Regions from separate parts of the Pseudomonas sp. URMO17WK12:I7 genome, predicted to be linked through region 3. Evidence: predicted binding sites of a transcription regulator. Region 3 holds the regulator's gene; each other region holds the start of a gene.

Region 1 (3,273 bases), on a different contig from region 3:
CCGGCTCATGGCCTGCCGGCGCATCAGGGTGTAGGCCTGTTCCTCGTTGCAGTTCTTCATCTTCATCAGCAACCCCTTGGCCTGCTCGATGCGCTTGCGCTCGGCCAGTTGCTGGTCGCGGGCCAGCAGCTGGGCCTTGAGCGCCTGGTCGCTTTCGAAACGGGCCATGGCCACATCGAGGATCGGCTGCAGGCGTGCGGCATGAATGCCTTCAACGATGTAGGCGCTGACCCCGGCCTGGATCGCCTGGCGCATTACGGCCGGGTCGTGCTCGTCGGTGAACAGCACGATTGGCCGCGGCTGGTCGCGGCTGACCAGCACCACCTGTTCCATCACGTCGCGGTCGGGGGAGTCGGTATCAATCAGCACCACGTCCGGGCGCACCGTTTCGATGCAGGACGGCAGGTCAATGGTCAGGTCCGGGGCTTCGATCACCTCGAAGCCCGCTTCGCGCAAAGCGGCCTTGAGACGGCCAAGTTTGTTCCGGGTATCGTCGATCAGCAGTATGCGCAGCATGGCGATGCCCCTCACAAACCGATCCGGGCACCGGGCGTATCGCCCAGGGCGTGCAGGCGGAAGCTGCGGGCATAGGCATACGGGTCAGTGCCGTCCCAACGCACACCGTCGATCAGCAGGCTGCTGCGCATGGCTGACTCGGGGCATGGCACGCCGAGCGACGCGGCGGCCTCGCGGTACACCTGCAATTGCTGCACCTGGCGAGCCACGCCCAGGTAGTCAGGGTCATCGTGCAGCAGGCCCCAGCGGCGGAATTGGGTCATGAACCACATACCGTCCGACAGATAAGGCCAATTGGCGCGGCCTTGGTCGTACAGGCGCAGGGCGTGCCGGTCGTGCCAAGCGTTGCCCAGGCCGTCCTGATAATTGCCCAGCAGGCGCGGTTCGACATGTTCCAGCGGTGTGTCCAGGTAGGCGCTACCGCTGAGCAGTTGTGCGGTGCTGCGCAGGTTCTCAGGGCTCTGTTCGATGAACCGGCTGGCGGCGAGCACCGCCTTGATCAGTGCGCGTGCGCTATTGGGGTACTGTTCGACGAAGGCGCGAGCGCTGGCCAGTACTTTTTCCGGGTGGTCGGGCCAGATCGACTGGCTGGTAGCCAGGGTGAAGCCCAGGCCTTGGCCGACGGCGGCAGCGGCCCAGGGTTCGCCGACGCAGAAACCGTCGATGCGCCCAGCCTGGATGTGCGCCGCCATCTGAGCGGGTGGCACCACTACGCTGCTGACGTCATGCAATGGGTGGATACCCTGGCTGGCCAGCCAGTAATACAGCCACATGGCGTGGGTGCCGGTGGGGAAGGTCTGGGCAAAGGTCAGCCGTGCGCCATGCTGGTGCACCAGGTGCGCCAGTGCCTCAGGGCTGGTCACGCCTTTGTGCTGCAAGGCTGGCGACAGGTGGATGGCCTGGGCATTCTGGTTCAGGCCCATGAGCACCGCCATGTCGCTGGCTGGCACGCCACCGATGCCCAGGTGCACCGCGTAGACCAGGCCATAGAGGCAGTGGGCGGCATCCAGCTCGCCGCTGGCCAGCTTGTCGCGCAAGCCGGCCCAGGAGCCCTGGCGCTTGAGGTTGAGCGTCAGGCCCTGTTGCTGGGCGAAGCCCTGGGTGGCGGCGACCACCACCGAGGCGCAATCGGTCAGGGCCATGTAGCCAATGTTGAGGCTGGGTTTTTCCGGCGCGTCGCTACCGTTTACCCAGGCGAGAGGTGCTGTATTCACAAAGGTCCTCGCCCGTACTGAATAGGCTGTAGGCAAGCGAAGTAGCAACCCATGTGCCAAGCCCCTGTCATGCCAGGCGCGCGCTGGCTATAATCGCTGCCTCACTCACCCCGAGCCTTGCCCGCCCATGTATACCCTGGCCCGCCAGCTGCTGTTCAAGCTTTCCCCGGAAACCTCCCATGACCTGTCCCTGGACCTGATCGGCGCCGGTGGCCGGCTTGGGCTCAACGGTGTGCTGTGCAAGCAGCCGGCTGCGCTGCCGGTGACCGTGATGGGTTTGAACTTCGCCAACCCGGTAGGGCTTGCGGCGGGCCTGGACAAGAACGGCGCGGCCATCGACGGCTTCGCCCAGCTGGGCTTTGGCTTCGTCGAGATCGGCACCGTGACCCCACGCCCGCAGCCTGGCAACCCCAAGCCTCGGCTGTTCCGCCTGCCGCAGGCGGCGGCGATCATCAACCGCATGGGGTTCAACAACCTGGGCGTCGATCACCTGCTCGAGCGCGTGCGTGCTGCGCGCTATGACGGGGTGCTGGGCATCAACATCGGCAAGAACTTCGATACCCCGGTCGAGCGTGCGGTCGACGACTACCTGATCTGCCTGAACAAGGTCTATACCGAGGCCAGTTACGTCACCGTCAACGTCAGCTCGCCGAACACCCCAGGCCTGCGCAGCCTGCAGTTCGGCGACTCGCTCAAGCAGCTGCTGGATGCCCTGGCCGAGCGCCGTGAGCAGTTGGCCGCCGAGCAGGGCAAGCGGGTGCCGCTGGCGATCAAGATTGCGCCGGACATGAGCGACGAGGAAACCGCGCTGGTGGCCTCGGCGCTGATGGAGTCGGGAATGGATGCGGTGATTGCCACCAACACCACCCTGAGCCGCGAGGGAGTCGAAGCGCTGGAGCATGGTGGCGAGGCCGGTGGCCTGTCGGGTGCGCCCGTGCTTCAGAAGAGCACGCACATTGTGAAGGTGCTTGCAGGTGAGCTGGGTGGCAAGCTGCCGATCATCGCCGCCGGTGGCATTACCGAAGGCCGTCATGCGGCCGAGAAGATCGCTGCTGGGGCGAGCTTGGTGCAGATCTACTCGGGGTTCATCTACAAGGGGCCAGCGCTGATCCGTGAAGCGGTGGATGCGATCGCGGCAATGCCCAAGGCCTGACGGCGGGCATAAAAAAGGGCCCCTTCAAGGGGCCCTTGGGCCGAAGCCCGCCGCCCGGATAGGGCGCGCATGGTAACTCGAATTCAGTGTCCTCGATCAGCCAACGGCGTGATTTTCGTTGAGTCTATGGATGCCAGCGGTGCCAGTCATTCCGTCCCAGTTATCACCGCGACCTTCGCGCCAGCCGTTGATCCAGGCTTGGCGAACTGAAGGTAGAGTAAAGGGGCAAAGTTCGCGGGATTTGCCGGTGACCCCGTATTGGTAGCCACGTGAATATGCTCTTTCCAACGGATCACGCTTAAGTCTTCTCATAGGGTGTTGCCCTCACTTGTTGACTGTAATGTCCCGTCGGCCTCTCCGAGGCCGGGCAGAGTCGTTCTGCCGGTTTTG
Region 2 (3,273 bases), on a different contig from region 3:
GTGACCAGCGCGTCGATCTGCAGGCGATCGGCCATGTGCGCCGCGCCGCGCAGCATCATGCGCTTGAGGGTCACGCCCATGTAGCTGTTGTCGACCTTGTTGAGGATCTCGCCAACCACTTCTTCGAATGGCACGCTGATGAACAGCACGCGCTGGCTGCTGCCGTACTTTTTCCACAGGTAGTGGGCGACTTCCATCACGCCCAGCTCGTGGGCACGGCCGCCGAGGTTGAAGAAGCAGAAGTGAGTCATCAGGCCGCGGCGCATCATCTGATAGGCCGCCACGGTGGAGTCGAAACCACCGGACATCAGCACCAGGGTCTGCTCCAGGGCACCCAGCGGGTAGCCGCCGATGCCGTTGTGCTGGTTGTGGATCACATACAGGCGCTGGTCACGAATTTCGATGCGCACCAGCACTTCCGGCGTCTTCAGGTCGATGCCGGTGGCACCGCACTGCTGGCGCAACTGGCTGCCGACGTAGCGGTCGACGTCCATCGAGGTGAAGTCGTGGTGGCCGCCGCGCTTGCAGCGCACGGCGAAGCGCTTGCCGGCCAGCAGGTGGCCGAAGTGGTGCTTGCACTTGGCGACGATGTCGTCGAAGTCGCCCAGCGGGTACTCCTCGACCTGCAGGAAATGGGTGATACCCGGGGTGCAGGTGAGGCGCTCGATCATCTCGCGCTGGACCTTTTCGTCCTCGACGCGGGTGACCACCTCGAGATTATCCCAGACACCATCGACCGCGAGCTCCGGATCGAGATCCTTGAGCACGTTGCGGATGTTCTTGCCGAGCTGGCGGATGAAACGCTTGCGCACCGGCCGGCTCTTGATGGTGATTTCTGGGAAGACTTTGACGATAAGTTTCATTGGTTAACAGCGCGCGCAGGGCCTGCCGAAAATGAGGGGCGCGAATTATATCGGAAATTGCTCAGCTTTTGACCAACTTTTGATCAGAAGCTTTCAGATAAGTGCAGGAGGCGGGGTTGGCGGCGCTTGTGCCGGCGCTTTCGCGGATAAACCCGCCCCCTCAGGTTCACCCTTACCCCGTGGGAGCGGGTTTACCCGCGAAGAGGCCCTCAAAGAAAGCACAGCCCTCCCTAAATGCACTAATTTGGTGCTTCGCGCTCGAAACTTGCCTCCTAAGGGTGCGCTTTCTCCCGCTACAGGCCCACCAAATGCCCGCAAACGCCCCTTTTTATCTCGCCCTCGCCATTTTCGGGCACTGGCATGCAATTTGCTCCCTTGTGAGGCAGGTAAGCTTGGCCGACTATCCGCGCCCGGCAACACCCTTTTTCCAGAGCAGCGGCCCACCGCGCTCTAGACCCTCCGGAGGACAACATGTCGAAGTCGGTTCAACTCATCAAAGATCATGACGTCAAGTGGATTGATCTGCGTTTCACGGACACCAAGGGCGTACAGCATCACGTGACCATGCCGGCGCGTGATGGCCTGGACGAAGACTTCTTCGAAGTCGGCAAGATGTTCGACGGTTCCTCCATCCCTGGCTGGAAAGGCATCGAAGCTTCCGACATGATCCTGATGCCGGTCGACGAGACCGCCGTTCTGGACCCGTTCACCGAAGAACCAACCCTGATCATCACTTGCGACATCGTCGACCCGTCGAGCATGCAGGGCTACGATCGCGACCCACGTGCGATCGCCAAGCGCGCCGAAGAGTACCTGAAGAGCACCGGCATCGGTGACACCGTCTTCGCAGGCCCAGAGCCTGAGTTCTTCATCTTCGACGAAGTGAAGTTCAAGTCGGACATCTCCGGTTCGATGTTCAAGATCTTCTCCGAGCAAGGCTCGTGGATGTCTGACGCTGACGTGGAAGGCGGCAACAAAGGCCACCGTCCAGGCGTGAAAGGCGGCTACTTCCCGGTTCCGCCGTTCGACCACGACCACGAAATCCGTACCGCCATGTGCAACGCTCTGGAAGAAATGGGCCAGACCGTTGAAGTTCACCACCACGAAGTGGCGACTGCCGGCCAGAACGAAATCGGCGTCAAGTTCAACACCCTGGTGAAGAAAGCTGACGAAGTACAGGCCCTGAAGTACGTCGTGCACAACGTTGCCGACGCTTACGGCCGTACCGCCACCTTCATGCCGAAGCCACTGTACGGCGACAACGGCTCGGGCATGCACGTACACATGTCGATCTGGAAAGAAGGCAAGAACACCTTCTCCGGTGAAGGTTATGCCGGCCTGTCCGAAACCGCCCTGTACTTCATCGGCGGTATCATCAAGCACGGTAAGGCCCTGAACGGCTTCACCAACCCGTCGACCAACTCGTACAAGCGTCTGGTTCCAGGCTTCGAAGCCCCGGTAATGCTGGCCTACTCGGCTCGTAACCGTTCCGCCTCGATCCGTATTCCATACGTCGGCAGCCCTAAAGCCCGTCGTATCGAAGCGCGCTTCCCGGACCCATCGGCCAACCCGTACCTGGCCTTCGCGGCCCTGCTGATGGCTGGCCTGGACGGTATCCAGAACAAGATCCACCCAGGCGATGCTGCGGACAAGAACCTGTACGACCTGCCGCCAGAAGAAGCCAAGGACATCCCGCAAGTGTGCGGCAGCCTGAAAGAAGCGCTGGAAGAGCTGGATAAAGGCCGTGCGTTCCTGACCAAGGGCGGCGTGTTCTCCGACGACTTCATCGATGCCTTCATCGAGCTGAAGAGCGAAGAAGAAATCAAGGTCCGCACCTTCGTGCACCCGCTGGAATACGAGCTGTACTACAGCTGCTGATCTGATCGGCGCCTCGCGTCGATGACCTGATCAAGACGGCCTCCTTCGGGAGGCCGTTTCTGTTTCTGCCTTCAGTAACTTCGGAAGGCTCCTACCCACGTGACGCGCCAGCTTCAGCACACTCGGACCTTCACTTCACGGAGGTTCATCATGCGCCCGTTACCCATCGTTGCAGCCGCCGCCCTTGCTCTGACCGGCTGCGCGGCATCAGAACCCAACCACCCTGCCCTCGGCCCGCTGCTTGAGACCATCGAGCGCCGCCTGGACTTGGCGCAAGCTGTCGCCTTGCACAAGTGGGACAAGCACCAACCGGTCCAGGCCAGCCCGCGTGAACAGCAGGTGCTGTCGAATGTTCGTGCGGCCGCACCCGCCCATGGCCTGGCCCCGGAACGCGCCGAGGCGTTCTTCGCCGACCAGATCGAGGCCAACAAGCTGGTGCAGTACACAATGCTTTTCCATTGGCATCGCCTGGGCACAGCACCAGACACGCCACGCAGCGACCTGCAGCAGGAGATCCGCCCCCAGCTTGATC
Region 3 (3,273 bases):
CGTGACCATCCAGTACCAGGCCCAGAAAGACACGGTGATTCTCACCGATCGCGCCAAGGTCGAGAACGAAGGCAACACCACCGAAGGCGAGAAGATCGTCTACAACACCAAGACCCAGGTTGCGACCGCCGGTCGTGGTGGCAACGTGACTCAGCCACGTCAGCGCATCGACATGGTGATCCAGCCGAAGAAGAAGGCCGAGTAAATGGCAACCCTCAAAGCCCAGCACCTGGCCAAGAGCTACAAGGGGCGGCAAGTCGTGCGCGATGTCAGCCTGTCGATCGACAGCGGGCAGATCGTCGGCCTGCTCGGCCCCAATGGCGCCGGCAAGACCACCTGCTTCTACATGATCGTAGGCCTGGTCCAGGCCGACCAGGGGCGCGTGCTGATCGATAACCTCGATGTCAGCCACCAGCCCATGCACGGGCGCGCCCGCGCCGGTATCGGCTACCTGCCGCAGGAAGCCTCGATCTTCCGCAAGCTGTCGGTGGCCGACAACATCATGGCCATTCTCGAGACCCGCAAGGACATCGACCGCGAAGGCCGGCGCAAAGAACTGGAAAGCCTGCTGCAGGAATTCCACATCAGCCACATCCGCGACAACCTCGGCATGAGCCTTTCCGGTGGTGAACGCCGCCGGGTCGAAATTGCCCGCGCCCTGGCCACTGCACCGAAGTTCATCCTGCTGGACGAACCGTTTGCCGGTGTCGACCCGATCTCCGTGGGCGACATCAAGCAGATCATCCATCACCTCAAGGCCAAGGGCATCGGTGTACTGATCACCGACCACAACGTCCGTGAAACCTTGGATATCTGCGAAACCGCCTACATCGTGAACGATGGTCAGCTGATCGCCGAAGGTGACGCCGAGACCATCCTGGCCAATGACCTGGTCAAGGAAGTCTACCTGGGCCACGAGTTCCGACTCTGACCCCGGGATCTGCCTGGAGCGCTGGCAATAACGCCCTGTCGGGGCTTAAGTTGTTACAGCGCTCTAGGCAAACGCTACAATTTGAGGCATAAAACTTGCTTGAATTTGGCGCTCCGGCGCCCTCGTGTAGTGGATGGCGCATGCGCGCCGGCGAACAAGGTATTAAGCCCCAGCCATGAAACCATCGCTCGTCCTAAAAATGGGCCAGCAACTGACGATGACTCCTCAGTTGCAACAGGCCATCCGCCTACTTCAGCTCTCCACCCTGGACCTCCAGCAGGAAATCCAGGAAGCGCTGGAGTCCAATCCGATGCTCGAACGTCAGGAAGACGGCGACGACTTCGACAATAGCGACCCGATGGCGGACAACGCCGAGAACAAGCCGGCCGCCGAAGTCCAGGACAACAGCTTCCAGGAAAGCACCAGCAGTGCCGAAACCCTGGAAGACGGTGAGTGGAACGAGCGAATCCCCAACGAGCTGCCAGTCGACACCGCCTGGGAAGACATCTACCAGACCAGCGCCAGCAGCCTGCCGAGCAACGATGACGACGAGTGGGACTTCACCACCCGCACATCGGCCGGCGAAAGCCTGCAGAGCCACCTGCTGTGGCAGCTGAACCTGGCACCGATGTCCGATACCGACCGCCTGATCGCCGTCACCCTGATCGACAGCATCAACGGCCAGGGCTACCTGGAAGACACCCTCGAAGAAATCTGTGCAGGCTTCGACCCGGAGCTGGACATCGAGCTCGACGAGGTCGAGGCAGTGCTGCACCGAATTCAACAGTTCGAGCCAGCCGGCGTCGGCGCACGCACCCTGGGCGAGTGCCTGCTGCTGCAACTGCGCCAGCTGCCTGCCAGCACCCCGTGGATCAGCGAAGCCCAGCGCCTGGTCACCGACTTCATCGACCTGCTCGGCAGCCGCGACTACAGCCAGCTGATGCGCCGCATGAAGCTCAAGGAAGATGAGTTGCGCCAGGTGATCGAGCTGGTGCAAAGCCTCAACCCGCGGCCAGGTTCGCAGATCGAGTCGAGCGAGCCGGAATACGTTGTACCTGATGTGATCGTGCGCAAGGACAGCGACCGCTGGCTGGTCGAGCTGAACCAGGAAGCGATCCCGCGCCTGCGGGTCAACCCGCAGTACGCAGGCTTCGTCCGCCGCGCCGATACCAGCGCCGACAACACCTTCATGCGCAATCAGCTGCAAGAGGCACGCTGGTTCATCAAGAGCCTGCAAAGCCGCAACGAAACGCTGATGAAGGTCGCCACGCAGATTGTCGAGCACCAGCGCGGCTTCCTCGACCACGGCGACGAAGCGATGAAGCCATTGGTTTTGCATGACATCGCCGAAGCTGTGGGCATGCATGAGTCGACCATTTCGCGTGTGACCACGCAGAAATACATGCACACCCCACGTGGCATCTATGAACTGAAATACTTTTTCTCCAGCCACGTCAGCACTGCCGAAGGCGGAGAATGCTCGTCTACAGCGATCCGCGCGATCATCAAGAAACTGGTTGCGGCGGAAAATCAGAAAAAGCCATTGAGTGACAGCAAGATCGCTGGTTTACTGGAGGCACAAGGCATCCAGGTAGCCCGTCGCACCGTCGCCAAGTACCGCGAGTCTCTCGGCATCGCACCGTCGAGCGAGCGCAAGCGACTGATGTAGCCCCTGGATGTGCCACAGCGTTTGTGGGGCAGGTGCAAGACCTGCCTCTTTATGCACGGGCAACAAAGGAGAAGCTGTATGCAAGTCAATATCAGTGGACAGCATGTAGAAGTCACCCAGCCACTGCGCGATTATGTGCTCGAAAAGCTCGCTCGCGTGGAAAGTCACTTCGACAAGATCACCAACGTGCAGGTCATCATGAAAGTCGAGAAACTGCAGCAGAAGGTCGAGGCGACCCTGCAGATTCCAGGCGGCGAAGTGGTTGCCAACGCGGAACACGAAGACATGTATGCAGCGATCGACGCCTTGGCCGACAAGCTCGACCGCCAACTGAAAAAACACAAGGAAAAACAGCAAAGCTTGCTGCAAGGTGCAGCCGCCCGCTGATCCCTCTCATCCATGATCCGACTTGAAACCATCCTGACCCCCGGCCGTTCCCTGGTGAACGTGCCGGGCGTCAGCAGTAAAAAACGCGCGCTGGAAACGATCGCCACTGCGGTCCACCGCGAAGTCCCCGAGCTTGATGAGCAAGATCTCTTCGAGAAGCTGATCGCCCGCGAAAAACTGGGCTCCACTGGATTTGGCAATGGCATCGCAATCCCGCATTGCCGCCTCAAGGGTTGCGAGAGCCCGGTAAGTGCCCTGCTCCACCTCGCCGCCCCCATTGATTTCG

The links. The regulator sigma-54, encoded in region 3, starts transcription at its own class of promoters, with help from an activator protein. The targets are predictions, from matches to a motif close to ANTGGCATNNANNTTGCTNT.
Region 1: a site for sigma-54 is predicted at 1,772-1,791, ahead of H040_RS26645 (CmpA/NrtA family ABC transporter substrate-binding protein). Genes of this name have one in related genera too.
Region 2: a site for sigma-54 is predicted at 1,218-1,237, ahead of glnA (type I glutamate--ammonia ligase). Genes of this name have one in related genera too.

The regions. Positions count from the first base shown of each region.
Region 1 is NZ_QLTL01000030.1:24,084-27,356, reverse strand. It holds gene H040_RS26650 (ANTAR domain-containing response regulator) at 1-516, opposite strand, end outside; gene H040_RS26645 (CmpA/NrtA family ABC transporter substrate-binding protein) at 528-1,730, opposite strand; gene H040_RS26640 (quinone-dependent dihydroorotate dehydrogenase) at 1,858-2,883, shown strand; gene rmf (ribosome modulation factor) at 2,980-3,195, opposite strand.
Region 2 is NZ_QLTL01000010.1:224,279-227,551, reverse strand. It holds gene thiI (tRNA uracil 4-sulfurtransferase ThiI) at 1-863, opposite strand, end outside; gene glnA (type I glutamate--ammonia ligase) at 1,335-2,741, shown strand; gene H040_RS15860 (chorismate mutase) at 2,892-3,273, shown strand, end outside.
Region 3 is NZ_QLTL01000002.1:134,089-137,361, reverse strand. It holds gene lptA (lipopolysaccharide transport periplasmic protein LptA) at 1-205, shown strand, start outside; gene lptB (LPS export ABC transporter ATP-binding protein) at 206-931, shown strand; gene H040_RS02795 (RNA polymerase factor sigma-54) at 1,107-2,600, shown strand; gene hpf (ribosome hibernation-promoting factor, HPF/YfiA family) at 2,679-2,987, shown strand; gene ptsN (PTS IIA-like nitrogen regulatory protein PtsN) at 3,000-3,273, shown strand, end outside.